DNA from 2 places in the Paenibacillus sp. FSL L8-0708 genome. Region 2 is predicted to be linked to the other one. Evidence: riboswitches for the same ligand, from Rfam matches in the RefSeq annotation. Region 2 holds a riboswitch; the other holds the start of a gene.

Region 1 (7,715 bases), 370 kb from region 2:
GTCCCCGTACCCGGTAAGGGCACTAGGTTAGAACCTAGATACGATCAGGGTGGTATCCCAACGGCGCCTCCACCGAAGCTTGCGCTCCGATTTCTACGGCTCCCACCTATCCTGTACAGATCGTACCCAAATTCAATATCAAGCTGCAGTAAAGCTCCATGGGGTCTTTCCGTCTTGTCGCGGGTAACCTGCATCTTCACAGGTATTAAAATTTCACCGGATCTCTCGTTGAGACAGCGCCCAAGTCGTTACGCCATTCGTGCGGGTCAGAATTTACCTGACAAGGAATTTCGCTACCTTAGGACCGTTATAGTTACGGCCGCCGTTTACTGGGGCTTCGGTTCATAGCTTCGGGTTACCCCTAACCACTCCCCTTAACCTTCCAGCACCGGGCAGGCGTCAGCCCGTATACTTCGCCTTGCGGCTTCGCACAGACCTGTGTTTTTGCTAAACAGTCGCTTGGGCCTTTTCACTGCGGCCCCCTCGTGCTATTCACACTACCGGGGCACCCCTTCTCCCGAAGTTACGGGGTCATTTTGCCGAGTTCCTTAACGAGAGTTCTTCCGCGCGCCTTAGAATTCTCTTCTCGCCTACCTGTGTCGGTTTGCGGTACGGGCACCTTCTCCTGGCTAGAGGCTTTTCTTGGCAGTGTGAGATCATGACCTTCGCTACTATAATTTTCGCTCCCCATCACAGCCCAGCCTTATCGATGTGCGGATTTGCCTACACATCAGCCTCACTGCTTAGACGGACATCCATCAGTCCGCGTCACTACCCTCCTGCGTCACCCCATCGCTCATAGCGGATTACGGTGGTACAGTAATTTCAAACTGTTGTCCTTCGACTACGCCTTTCGGCCTCGCCTTAGGTCCCGACTTACCCTGAGCGGACGAGCCTTCCTCAGGAAACCTTGGGCTTTCGGCGGATCAGATTCTCACTGATCTTTTCGTTACTCATACCGGCATTCTCACTTGTGTAGTGTCCAGCGCTCTTTTCAGTACACCTTCAACCCCTACACAACGCTCCCCTACCCCAGATACATACGTATCTAGCCATAGCTTCGGTGGTGTGTTTAGCCCCGTTACATTTTCGGCGCAGAGTCACTCGACCAGTGAGCTATTACGCACTCTTTCAATGGTGGCTGCTTCTAAGCCAACATCCTGGTTGTCTGTGCAACTCCACATCCTTTCCCACTTAACACACACTTGGGGACCTTAGCTGATGGTCTGGGCTGTTTCCCTTTTGACAATGGATCTTAGCACTCACTGTCTGACTCCCGGCAATAAGTATATGGCATTCGGAGTTTGACTGAGCTTGGTAATCCTTGCGGACCCCGCACCCAATCAGTGCTCTACCTCCACTACTCTTATACCGAGGCTAGCCCTAAAGCTATTTCGGGGAGAACCAGCTATCTCCGAGTTCGATTGGAATTTCTCCGCTACCCCCACCTCATCCCCGCACTTTTCAACGTACGTGGGTTCGGGCCTCCAGTGCGTGTTACCGCACCTTCACCCTGGACAGGGGTAGATCACACGGTTTCGGGTCTACGTCCACATACTAATTCGCCCTATTCAGACTCGCTTTCGCTGCGGCTCCACCTTCTCGGCTTAACCTTGCATGTTAAACGTAACTCGCCGGTTCATTCTACAAAAGGCACGCCATCACCCATTAATAGGGCTCTGACTTTTTGTAAGCACACGGTTTCAGGTTCTATTTCACTCCCCTTCCGGGGTGCTTTTCACCTTTCCCTCACGGTACTGTTTCACTATCGGTCGCCAGGTAGTATTTAGCCTTAGCAGATGGTCCTGCTGGATTCATACGGGGTTTCACGTGCCCCGCACTACTCGGGATCCGTCTCGGAGAGAATACAGTTTAGGTTACAGGGCTTTTACCTCTATCGCGGGCCTTTCCAGACCTCTTCGCCTACCATATTCCTTTGTAACTCCATGTGAGACGTCCCACAACCCCTAAGAGCAAGCTCTTAGGTTTAGGCTGTTCCGCGTTCGCTCGCCGCTACTGACGGAATCACTATTGTTTTCTCTTCCTCAGGGTACTTAGATGTTTCAGTTCCCCTGGTCTGCCTCTACATTTCCTATGTATTCAGAAATGAGTAACTGCGAATTACCACAGCTGGGTTTCCCCATTCGGACACCCCCGGATCAAAGCTTGCTTACAGCTCCCCGAGGCAGTTTCGTTGTTCGCCACGTCCTTCGTCGGCTCCTGGCGCCTAGGCATCCTCCGTGTGCTCTTATTAGCTTAACCTTGATTCTTCCGAAGAAAAATCTCACTAATAACATTTACTTGTTTGCACAAGTTGCTAAAAGATGTTCTAAAACGCAAATTCGTTTCGGTATCCAGTTTTCAAGGATCAAGTCTTACTTGAGAGCTTAAACTCTCAAAACTGAGCAACGAGTGAGTAACAGGCCTAAACCTGAGTTTTGGAAGCTTAGCTTCCGATTTGAATGTCCTCATTGCAGAGAACGATTCTCCATAGAAAGGAGGTGATCCAGCCGCACCTTCCGATACGGCTACCTTGTTACGACTTCACCCCAATCATCTACCCCACCTTCGGCGGCTGGCTCCCTTGCGGGTTACCCCACCGACTTCGGGTGTTGTAAACTCTCGTGGTGTGACGGGCGGTGTGTACAAGACCCGGGAACGTATTCACCGCGGCATGCTGATCCGCGATTACTAGCAATTCCGACTTCATGCAGGCGAGTTGCAGCCTGCAATCCGAACTGAGACCGGCTTTGATGGGATTGGCTCCACCTCGCGGCTTCGCTTCCCGTTGTACCGGCCATTGTAGTACGTGTGTAGCCCAGGTCATAAGGGGCATGATGATTTGACGTCATCCCCACCTTCCTCCGGTTTGTCACCGGCAGTCACTCTAGAGTGCCCAACATTACTTGCTGGCAACTAAAGTTAAGGGTTGCGCTCGTTGCGGGACTTAACCCAACATCTCACGACACGAGCTGACGACAACCATGCACCACCTGTCTCCTCTGTCCCGAAGGCCGCTGCTATCTCTAGCAGATTCAGAGGGATGTCAAGACCTGGTAAGGTTCTTCGCGTTGCTTCGAATTAAACCACATACTCCACTGCTTGTGCGGGTCCCCGTCAATTCCTTTGAGTTTCAGTCTTGCGACCGTACTCCCCAGGCGGAGTGCTTACTGTGTTAACTTCGGCACCAAGGGTATCGAAACCCCTAACACCTAGCACTCATCGTTTACGGCGTGGACTACCAGGGTATCTAATCCTGTTTGCTCCCCACGCTTTCGCGCCTCAGCGTCAGTTACAGCCCAGAAAGTCGCCTTCGCCACTGGTGTTCCTCCACATATCTACGCATTTCACCGCTACACGTGGAATTCCACTTTCCTCTTCTGTACTCAAGCCACCCAGTTTCCAGTGCGACCTCAGGTTGAGCCCAAGGTTTAAACACCAGACTTAAATAGCCGCCTGCGCGCGCTTTACGCCCAATAATTCCGGACAACGCTTGCCCCCTACGTATTACCGCGGCTGCTGGCACGTAGTTAGCCGGGGCTTTCTTCTCAGGTACCGTCACTCCGGTAGCAGTTACTCTACCGGACGTTCTTCCCTGGCAACAGAGCTTTACGATCCGAAAACCTTCATCACTCACGCGGCGTTGCTCCGTCAGGCTTTCGCCCATTGCGGAAGATTCCCTACTGCTGCCTCCCGTAGGAGTCTGGGCCGTGTCTCAGTCCCAGTGTGGCCGTTCACCCTCTCAGGTCGGCTACGCATCGTCGCCTTGGTGGGCCGTTACCCCACCAACTAGCTAATGCGCCGCAGGCCCATCCCTCAGTGACAGATTGCTCCGTCTTTCATTCTTCTCTCAGGAGAAAAAAGAAATTATCCGGTATTAGCTACCGTTTCCGGTAGTTATCCCAGTCTGAAGGGCAGGTTGCCTACGTGTTACTCACCCGTCCGCCGCTAAGTCATTTTGAAAGCAAGCTTTCAAAATGACTCCGCTCGACTTGCATGTATTAGGCACGCCGCCAGCGTTCGTCCTGAGCCAGGATCAAACTCTCCAATTAGTATTGAAAAGAGCGATATGCTCATTTTGAAACATCTGACGAGAAAATTAATTCTCTAATTTTGGATTTCACTTACGTGATTTCCTACTCACTCGTTGTTCAGTTTTCAAAGATCAAGTTCTCGTTGGCGCCGTTTAATGTCTCAGCAGCAACTCTTATAATATATCATGTTGTTTTCAGAAATGCAAGCTTTATTTTTTGAAGCTTTTTATCAGCCTCGTCTGTATCGCCTGTACGCTGTCTAACAACGCTTACCTATAATACCCCAACTATTAATAGAAAAGCAACCCCTAATATAAAAATAAACAACTAGCTTAATAATTAAGCTAGTTGTTTATTTAATAGAGTTATGTTTCTAGCGACGAACTTAATAGTATTTTGCCGCAGTATATTTGCTTGAGGCTTTAATTAAATCGGTTTTCTTATCACTCTTTGCAAGTCCTGCATCCACTGTAGTATCAATGGTAACCCACTTCCCATTAAGCAACACTTCGTTCCATGCATGATATTGCGTAACGTAGCTTGTATTCCCCATTACCAACTTAGCAGGAACATCTACACTCCGCAGCATTGCGGCAAAAAGAGAAGCGTAATCATAGCAAATCCCTTTTTTAGTAGTCAATGTCTTATCGATGCTTGGAATATAATCAGTAGTTACACTATTAGCAAGAGAGTAATCATATTGTACATTCGCAACTACATAGTTATAGATCGCTTTAACTTTCTCTTCGTCTGTTGTTTTGCCTTGTACTAATTGTTTAGCTTTGACAATCGCTTTATCAGAAGAACTCCATTTCACATTCTGTACGGAGCCCAAATATACGGAATTCGAGTCACTCATGGTTACGTCTACTACTTCGGAATATAATGCTTTGTATTTATTGCCGGTTGTGTTCTCCAGAACAGAAACCTTATAAGTCCCATTTCCTTGTTGCAAAGGGAAGTCCTCAGCTTGTCCAGAAGCATACAAGTTATATGTATAGCTGCTGTTATCTTTGGTGATCATGAGTTTGATTCTTTTATCTTTCGGAATATCATAGTTAATACCAATAACACCTTGAGCCACTTTGGATGTAATCAACCAGCTGGCATCTGCACTTGCAGCTTGAGCTGTACTTACCGGAACTGAAGTCGTTAGGACGAACAACGCCACCAGCATAAAATAAACCTTTTTCACGGATAAAACTCCTTTCGGTAGCTGGCTGCCATCCTTTCGGGAAGGCCCTTTAGCTTTGCGTCCCTACCTTTCGATAGGTTTGCCGTTATCGTATAAGCTCTATCTGTTCTAGCTTTACTAGATATAATTGATAGAATCCATTTGAAACAAACAAAAAAAGCCTCTTCATTCGGTAGCTGGCTGCCATCCTTTCGGGAAAAGGCCCTTTAGCTTTGCGTCCCTACCTTTCGGAAGGTTTGCCGTTATCGTGTTTAGCTTTCATAGTATAATACTATCATATTTATAGTTGTGAACAAGACCTAATTTACTAGATTACCCATTATTTTATAAATATCTCCCGGTATTTGTGTTTTCTTGTCATTCACTATTCTCCTTTTGTTAATTTGGCATGAACAATCAGCCGATGCGTTGGATTCACTAGCGGATCACATGTAATCAGAGTAAGAATCTTATCCTTGTCATTCCCGTCAAGAACGGAGACATCACTCGGATCTACAACAGAAATATCATACACCTCATAGTTAAACACCTGATCACTAGTCTTTACCGTGATAACATCCCCCACAACAACCTCATTCAATCTGTTAAACAAACGACCCGTAGTTCGAGCCCGATGCGCCGCGATTGCAGCATTCCCGATCTCTCCAAGGGGTGCCGTTTCTTTCATATGGGCTGCAGCATGTTTCATATTAGCTTTTGTAGCCCCTTCTAATACAGGCAGCTTCAAATCAATCTTATCGATTTCAATTAATGCGATTACTTTGCCACCGACTGCAATCTCCGGTTCAGGCTTTTCTGTCTCTTGGGGTTGGGGCTGTGCCTGGGCATCCAGAACCGATTCCTCTGCTAACAGCTGAGTAACTTCAGCATACCTGCTCTTCAGATCTGGCTGGGGAGTACTATCGGCAGTGCTTAGTTCAGCCGTTTCTAATAACTTCTCCTGCTGCCTGTCGTTGTACCACTCGTTAGCTGTCGGATATAACATGATAAGTATCCCAGCCAGTATGAGTAGATAGGAGAATTTACGCAATGTTATTCACCTCCGTATATTGTTTCTATGGTTATATACAAATCAAGCAGAAACAGCTACTTGCCTTTAAGCATAGCAACTCCTTCTGCCTGAAATTAATGTTTAAAATACCCATTTACGACTTCCAAAGAAATTGATGATCACCGTGATAAAGGTAACCAGCACCTTGGAGATCAAGACTTGAATACCTAGTTTGTCTGTCAACAGATGCATTAACAACAGTGATATTCCGAGCACTACCAGATTCAGCACGATAAACTTGACCAGCTGTACGCGGTCGAAGCCTTCTTTATTCCCCCGGTTGCGATCACGAAAGGTAACTTTTTTATTCAAAATAAAGCTATTCGCCGTGCCTGCACTATAGGAGATCACCTGCGCCAATGCGTATACCATCCCTAGTGAATTCAACAATGTGAAAATCACAAAATCAATAAGCGTATTGAGCAAACCTACGGCATTAAATTTGAGGAACTGTATGAATGCAGCGCGCAAGTTCTTATCTGACATCATTGTGGTCCTTCCGGCGGTCCAGTTGTTCTTCGTTCTGGTAGCCTTTAGTCTCACTAACAATATATAGCGGTCTATCTTTAGACTCGTCATAAATCCGTCCGATATACTCCCCAATCACACCCAACAGCATCAGAACAATACCGTTAAAGAGCAGATTGACACCTACAATGGAAGCCCAGCCCGGAACCGTCCAGGAGGTGAAAAATATCCTTTGGAACAAGACGAAAAATAAATAGAGAAAGCTAGAGAATGAAAGGAAGAATCCAATATACGTAGCAATCTTAAGCGGCTTATGTGAAAAAGAGGTGATGCCATCTAACGCAAAACGAATCATTTTCTTCAGCGGATATTTGGTTTCTCCGGCAAAACGTTCTTCCCGTTCATATTCCACCATAGTCTGCTTGAAGCCAACCCAGCTCACCAAACCTCTGACATAGCGGTTCTTTTCTTTAAGTCCCCGCAGGACATCACATACCTTACGGTCAATAAGACGGAAATCGCCTGTATCCGTAGGAATATCTACACTTGTCATACTGCTGAGCAGGCGGTAAAAAAGCTTCGCGGTGACCTTTTTGAACATCGTTTCTCCGTGGCGCTTCAGGCGTTTCGCATATACAACGTCGTAGCCCTCTTTCCACTTCTCGATCATTTGCAGAATGACCTCCGGAGGATCCTGAAGATCAGCGTCAATAACAACAACCGCTTGACCTTCGGCATAGTCCATGCCAGCTGTAATCGCTACCTGATGTCCGAAATTACGCGAGAAGTCAATCAGCTTGACATGCTCGTCTCGTTCACAGATCTCCCGAATCATCTGGGCGGAACGATCACGACTGCCGTCATTGACGAAGACCAGCTCATAAGTATCGCCACACTCGTCCATTACTTTTTTCAAACGTTCATAAGTATGGCTAATTACTTGCTCCTCATTGAACATGGGTACAAT
Region 2 (7,715 bases):
CCATTCATTTCATGGTAAGGTCGCCATAAGACCGGAACTCCGGCATCACGCAGCTGACCCAAATATCCAGCAACCTCGTCTAGATCTGAGATTAGCTTCTTATACTGAGCTGTCCCAGGTGTAACATAAGCATTAAATTTCTCTTGACTGAGACTTCTGTTTACATTGGACCACTCTGGAGAGGTTCCCGGTAAACTCTGATGGAAGGTCATGGCTACAATGCCACCCTCTTGATGCCATTCAATTGCACTGTCTATAACAGCTTGCCGCTGTTCTGCGATCGTCTCTTCGGATTGATTATTAATCGCCCCTAATTCATAACCATGTAGAACAGCATTTTGTCCCGAAGTATTCTTCAGCTTATGAACCAGTTCATCTGGACTTTCTAGATAATCATGCTGGCCGGACAAGATCCCTTTGCCACGTAGATTTACCAAATTACTCAGCAGTTGCTTGGCTTCTTCAGAAGCCGAAGGATTGCTTGGTATAGCCGGAGGTAGAGAGGAAGAAACACTCATAGCCTTCGGAAGACTTTTAACCTCTCCCCAAGGCAGCAAGGAAAAAATAATAAACACCGGTAACATAGTAAACAACAATCTGTTTTTCTTATAATATTTACGCAAATAAATCCTCCTTTCGGTAGCTGTACTGCCTCCACAGGTGTTAAAAACATACCTGTTATCGGACAATCGTCTTCTGACCTAATGAGGACTATAGCTTAGTAGCTCTGCAATAACGCAGAGCCACTAAGGATCGACCTTTAATTTTCATCAATCAGGAGACATCCGGAAGAAAAAGTGCACTTGCTGGAACTGTCTCTTTAGCTTGACTAGCACTTTCCCACATCAAGCGGACTCTCGCATCGCCTTCATTCTCGTAATACTCCACCTTGATATCATATAGCTGGCCAGCCTTCAGCGTTATAGTGCCCTTACGCTCAGTACCACTTTGCTTAGTCCAACTATCAATCACGGATTCCCCATTCACCCAGACACGGATACCATCATCTGAGGTAGTGTAAAATGTATATTGCTCATTATATAATGGCTTGATTTTACCGCTCCAACGTATGGAGAACCGATCAATCCCGAGGGCGGCATCCGGCGAGCCTTGCCGCCAATTGAAATCGATTATTGCATCAGTTCTGTTAAGAGCTGCTGCTCCCGACAACTGCATGTTGTTGTAATACTCTCCTGCAAGCCCCTTCGCGAGAGGAATTGCTGCCTCCCCCTCTTCTTCGGAAGGTGCCGGCGCTGGTGCGGCGCTAGGTGTCGGTGCCAGACCAGTATTTAATTTATCTCTGGTCAGGGTATAGTTGCTATTCATAAATGTTTTGATTGTGTCTGCACTGTTATTCTCGTAAAGCATTTTTCCCCAGCTCATCATATACGTCCATTTATTTTGCGATTGCTGAAGCTTCTCCAGATTAGGCATTTCACCATTTTCCCCGATCGCAATCGGTTTGCCTGCGGCTAGACTCAATAAGCTGTCATAGTATTTTTGCTGGTAATCATTTTCGTATATATCTGCTGCCAGAATATCTACTTTATCAGCACCTGGATAAGTTAGCGCATAAGGATCTGACCAAACATTGGGAGCATTCGGACTCCATACCCATAACAAATTATTTAATTTATGAACGTTAACAAAACGGTCATACATAATATTCCATAGTTTAGAAAAGTTATTTTTCTTCCCCCACCAGAACCAGTTCCCGTTCATTTCATGATAGGGTCTCCAAAGCACCGGAACGTTGGCATCGCGCAAGCTTTTTAAAGAGACGGCCACCTTATCAAGCTCAGCGATCAGATTGTTATATTGCTTGGTACCCGGTGTAACGTAACTATCGAACTCACTCTGGCTAAGTGTTTTTTTCACATTATCCCAGTCATAAGAGGTGCCCGGCAGGTTAGCATGAAAAGTCATAGCTACGATCCCGCCCGCTTTATTCCAGTTGATGGCGCTGTTCACCACACTTTGACGTTGCCAAGCCATCGTTGCTTCGGACTGGCCACTGATCGCACCCATTTCATAACCGTGAAGAGCCGCATATTGTCCGCTGGTTCCCTTCAGCATATTGTTAATTTCATCTGGACTTTCTAAATAGTCATGTTGACCGGCAATAATACCTTTTCCTGAGATCGAGTAAAAATAGTTAAGCAGCTTTACGGCTTCAGGTGAGGCACCTGGGGTAACTGGCGTTCCAGAATTTGAAGCAGCTATGACAACAGACGGCGAAATTCCAACAGCAAGCGGAAGTGCAGTCAGAAACAGGACGAGTGACAGAAATGCACCAAACAATCGATACGTACGGTAAGCTTTCAAAATAATCTCCCTTTCGGTAGCCAGGCTGCCACTCTTTCGAAGGCCCTATAGCTTTGCGTCCCTACCTTTCGATAGGTTTGCCTTTTCAATTTAAGAGAAATAATCTCTCTTACCGTAAGTATCGACGACAATTAATGATATATTAAGTGTTTTTATGACTTTTTTTGATAATTGAGTCAATTTACCTGTTTCAAGAAATTTTGAATTGGTTAAATAGATAGGTTAGACCTATGAAATGAATTGTTGTAGTTCTATATCATTCCAGTCTAAAGTAATACGTATGTTATCTTCTTCTACTAATTCAGACCCCGTCTGTACCTCTATAAACTCAACATCCGTCAAAGCAAGGATCGCGTGCTTCGTTCCTTCCGGTATACGTACCACGTCCCCAGCCTTCACATTATGTTTTTTCTCATTCAGCACAATACTTGCTTCGCCGCTGACGATTGTCCAAATTTCACTACGCTTGCGATGTAATTGATAGCTGATATTATTCCCCTCGGATATAAAAATCCGTTTGGTCAGCACTTCATTGCCTTCATCATATTTCACATAATCAATAACTTTGTAATGACCCCAACGGCGTTCCTCGTACATCGGTCTTTGTTCAAAGGTCTTCAGCACTTCTTTAATCCGTGGGCTCTCAGCTTTATGGGTAACTAGAATCCCATCCGGGCTAGCCGCAATGATCAGATCCTTCGCACCAATTACCGTAATCGGAATGTCCAGCTCATTAATCAAGCAAGTCCCCTCAGAATCCGCCGTCACAAAACCTTTTCCTACATGCTTGCTGCTCATTTCCTCTGTCAGCGTATTCCACGTTCCAAGATCCTTCCAGAATCCATCATACGGCTGCACCACAATATGTTCTTCTTTCTCCACCACTTCATAATCAAAACTGATGGAAGACAATAGCTTATACTGCTTCTGCAATTCTTCATATCCTAAAGGCAACCCTTTACGCTGCAAAATATCTAACAAGTACCCTAAGCGGAAGGCAAACACTCCGCAATTCCACAAGGCATTTTGCTCGATGAGCTGTTCTGCTTGTATGCGGTCAGGTTTCTCTTGAAAGTGACTCACCTTCATAAAACCATTTTCCCCCGCCTCTTCGGTGGTAGGAATAATATATCCGTATTTCTCTGAGGCATGTTCAGGAACAACACCCATTAGAGCCAGATTTGCTCCACTTTCCAGCATGGTCCCCTCAAGCATAGCTATGGTATCGAAAAAAGATGCTTCTACATAAGGGTCAACAGGCAATATTGCTACCGTCTCCGCTGGAGAAACACCTGCCACTGAATAAAGATAGGTAGCTGTTAAGGCGATAGCCGGAAAAGTATCCCGACGCTCCGGTTCAACGATAATCGGCACATGACTTCCCAGTTGGCTTTGTATCATTTCTACTTGGCCACGGCCGGTGGCCAGATAAGATGATTCTGCCATCCCTGCTTCCTCCAGCTGTCTCCAGACACGTTGTACCATGGATTCTGGTTCACCTTGAGGGCTTTCAAGTACCTTTAGAAATTGCTTTGAACGTGAGTCGTTGGACAACGGCCATAACCGTTTACCTGAACCGCCTGATAGAAGTACCATTTTCATAGAATGAACCCTCCTTGAATTATGGAAATCGAGCATATTTGAATTGTTATCAAAACGTCAGCTTCCACTTAGCCTTATTTCGAGCGGATGCACTAAAAAAATTTGTTAGGTAGAAACCACTCCAAGGGATTTTGGACTTCCGATCGCTGTTATCCTCAGATTTCCTGATTGAACCGCTTCTCGCGGTAGAAATCCGAGGATAGCATATGCTTTTGAAGCTAGCTTTCCTACGGAAATCTTTCGGGCGAACACTCCGTTTCTACAATTCCAAATTCCCTTTCCGTTCTTAACCTAACCAACTTCTTCTTAATACTTGATCCGTGCGTACCGGGCTGTACCAGCCGGAAGCAAGCACGTTTTTCTAAAGATTTGCTTCTGCTCCGGGGGAGGCAGCTGCAACTGCAAGAACAACTGCAAGAACAACTGCAACTACAAGAGCAAGACTAGTTGCCACCACAGAGACAGAGACAATGACAACTACAAATGCTACTGCGGTATATAATCAGAGTACCTAACTTTATAAATTGCTTAGAAACTTAAGATAAGGGAACGGAGTGACGGAGGGGAATTTTGGAACTGTAAGAGCGATAGCGTCCGCCTTTGTCTGCGGATTTCTACCGCTATCAGCGGTTAAAATCAGGAAATCTGCAGACAACAGCGGCTGGAAGTCCAAACATTCTCTGGAGTCACGGCTCATCCCTAAATAGAAAAAACACATGTTCAATCAATATAACTTAGATTAAACCGCTCCAGCTACACTAGCAGAATAACCGCTCAATCCACCCATCTGCGGGCGACCGACAGAATGATAAACGAGGCCGGTACCCTCGATTTGCTCCTTGGAATACACGTTGCGTCCATCAATCAGCACCCCATTGCGCATGCTTTTCGCCAGCTGATGCAGATCAATGTCCTTCAGTAGGCTCCAATCGGTCAAGAGGCATACGGCATCGCTGCCCTCAGCCGCCTCCTCTGGCAGATTGCACCAGCGAAGCTGCGGATGATCGTATTGCTGCCTGAAATTTGTAGCTGCGATTGGATCATATAGTTTGACTGTTGCCCCTTCAGCCACCAGTGCCTCAACAATCTCTCTGGCTGGAGCTTCGCGGACATCATCAGTGTTAGGCTTAAAAGCAAGCCCCCATATCCCAATTGTCGAACCGCGCAGGCTGCCAAGTGATTCATGCAGCTTGGAGATGATCATAAACCGTTGTCCCTTGTTCACTTCGACTACAGATTTCAATAATTTGAATTCGTAATCGACGTTGCCCGCAATTTGAATGAGCGCATTAGTGTCTTTCGGGAAACAGGAGCCTCCATAACCGATACCAGCCTGCAGGAAGGATGACCCGATTCTTTGGTCCATACCCATTCCTTGTGCTACCTCGGTTACATCAGCTCCCACTTTTTCACAAATATTGGCGATCTCATTAATAAAGGAAATCTTCGTGGCCAAAAATGCATTCGAAGCATATTTGATCATTTCAGCACTGCGTATATCTGTTACAAATACATTTTCTGTGAAACCCTTATGAAGCTCGCGCATCGTTGGTTCCAGCTCTGGATTATCAAGGCCAATGATAATTCTATCAGGATGGAGGGTATCGCGAATCGCTGACCCTTCACGTAAAAACTCAGGTGCAGACACGATATCAAAAGAATGTTGGGTATACTTAGAGATCATTTGAGAGATTTTTTCATTTGTTCCTACTGGAACTGTAGATTTAGTCATTATAATTTTGTGCCCTTCCATCGCTTTGGCGATTTCAGCGGCTGCACCCTCAATGTAGGTTAAGTCTGCTTCACCGTTAGGCAATGATGGCGTACCTACAGCAAGAATGATAATATCTGAACGGCGCACCGACGCTTGAAGATCTGCAGAAAAAGATAACCGTTCCTCACGAAGATTAAGTTCAATCAGTTCCTCGATTCCCGGCTCATAGATGGGCGATTCCATCTGTTTCAGCTTTTTAATCTTTTCCTCGTCCTTATCCACACAGATGACATGATGTCCGCCCAGTGCAAAGCACACGCCAGATACAAGACCCACATACCCAGTACCGATTACTGTCAGCTTCATATAATCATCCTCCTTTTAGAAAATTGACGTACGCCTGCTCAACATACTGCTTGAACTTAACCATAAACGCCTGCTCATCGAATTTACGTGCGTGCTCCATAATTTGATCGATATCCCAAGCGTAGGACTCTACCTCATAAATAGCATTAAGTAGATCCTCCACTTCTTGATGCTGAAAGAACACACCATTTACATAAGGAATAATAGTATCTAGTGCCCCACCTGCTTGATAAGCAATTACCGGTCTTCCTGCAGCGTTCGCTTCCAGCGGTGTAATTCCAAAGTCCTCTTCTCCTGGAAAAATAAATGCTCTACACTGTGCCATCATTCCAGTTACTTGTTCATCTTCTAGCCGGCCCAGAAACGATACATTATCCTTAGCCATGCCTTCGAGACGCTTGCGATCCGGTCCATCCCCTACGATATAAAGCTTAAGACCGTTACGATTGAAAGCCTCTACTGCCAGATCAATCCGCTTGTAGGAAACAAGCCGGGAGACAATTAAATAGTAGTCACCAATGGTAGAAGAGCTTGTAAACCGGGCTGTATTAATCGGTGGAAATATGACATCTGCATCCCGGTGATAATAATTCTGAATTCTCGTCTTCACTACTGAAGAATTGGCTACGAACTGATTCACATTTTTGGAAGTCCGTTGGTCCCACGTTTTGAGCTGCTGCATGTATACCTTAAGCATTTTTTTGAACAGCCCGGAATTCGACTGACGTTCCATGTAGGTGTCATAATCCCATGCGAAGCGCATAGGCGTATGGCAGTAACAAAGATGAAACGTATGTTTAGGAACTTGAATACTTTTCATAAAAGCACTGCTGGAACTCAGGACGATATCGAAACCGCGAAAGTCCAAATCACGGATGGCCATTGGATAAAGTGGCAGCACCCCTTTAAAATTGGTCTTTACCCCCGGAATCTTTTGCAGCCAGGAGGCACGGATATCCGCATCTTTGAGATTGTCAGTAAGGCGGCTTCCGTTAAAAACCGTTGTGTAGATTGGAGCCTCGGGATACATGTGATGAAAGACTTCCACCACTCTTTCCGCGCCGCCCATTTGGATTAAGTAATCGTGCGCTATCGCAATTTTCATGTGAATCATCCTCAAAGTTTTATGGAGCATCATCTTCAGAATTACCGCGTCATCTCATCTGTCAGGTGCCCGCCAACAAACCTTTATAGTAGTCAACGATGTCCTTGACCGTATTCTCGATAACAAAATGCTCTTTCACTCGTTTCATCCCATTGTCCGCCATCCGCCGTCTTTCCTCTGGGTGATCCAGCATCCATTTAATGGAGTCTGCCAGTATCGCCGCGTCACCAGGCTCTATCAGTAGCCCTGTCTCACCTTGAACTACAATTTCTACCGGCCCGCCTTCATTGGAGGCGATCACCGGCAATCCCGCTGCCATTCCTTCAACGATAACTTGGCCAAAAGGCTCAGGAGTTACCGAAGTGTGAATCAGTAAATCAGCAGTATTCATAAGGCCTTGGATATCATCCACATGCCCTAGCATGCTTACATTAGTAAGCTCGTCGTTTTTTATCTTTTGCAGCAATTCCTGCTTATAGGCCTCTTCTCCAAACAGAGCGTCTCCGGCCAGCCAGAATTTCACACGAGGTTCATTCTTAAAGCTTTTTGCGGCTTCCAGCACAATATGCTGACCTTTCCAATGCGCCAATCGACCAACTAGCA

Evidence for each region. Region 2 has a riboswitch for cyclic di-GMP ahead of NYE58_RS05230 (glycosyl hydrolase). Riboswitches for the same ligand answer to the same signal wherever they lie in the genome.
Region 1: another riboswitch for cyclic di-GMP. It lies ahead of NYE58_RS03695 (transglutaminase-like domain-containing protein); the one in region 2 lies ahead of NYE58_RS05230 (glycosyl hydrolase).

The regions. Positions count from the first base shown of each region.
Region 1 is NZ_JBBPBC010000001.1:798,385-806,099, reverse strand. It holds rRNA gene NYE58_RS03705 (23S ribosomal RNA) at 1-2,262, opposite strand, end outside; rRNA gene NYE58_RS03700 (16S ribosomal RNA) at 2,495-4,052, opposite strand; gene NYE58_RS03695 (transglutaminase-like domain-containing protein) at 4,420-5,229, opposite strand; cyclic di-GMP riboswitch class I at 5,243-5,323, opposite strand; cyclic di-GMP riboswitch class I at 5,398-5,480, opposite strand; gene NYE58_RS03690 (class D sortase) at 5,594-6,259, opposite strand; gene NYE58_RS03685 (GtrA family protein) at 6,362-6,766, opposite strand; gene NYE58_RS03680 (glycosyltransferase family 2 protein) at 6,756-7,715, opposite strand, start outside.
Region 2 is NZ_JBBPBC010000001.1:1,171,844-1,179,558, reverse strand. It holds gene NYE58_RS05235 (glycosyl hydrolase) at 1-623, opposite strand, end outside; gene NYE58_RS05230 (glycosyl hydrolase) at 775-2,325, opposite strand; cyclic di-GMP riboswitch class I at 2,338-2,417, opposite strand; gene NYE58_RS05225 (sugar phosphate nucleotidyltransferase) at 2,554-3,927, opposite strand; gene NYE58_RS05220 (UDP-glucose dehydrogenase family protein) at 4,667-6,007, opposite strand; gene NYE58_RS05215 (glycosyltransferase) at 6,012-7,112, opposite strand; gene NYE58_RS05210 (glycosyltransferase family 4 protein) at 7,174-7,715, opposite strand, start outside.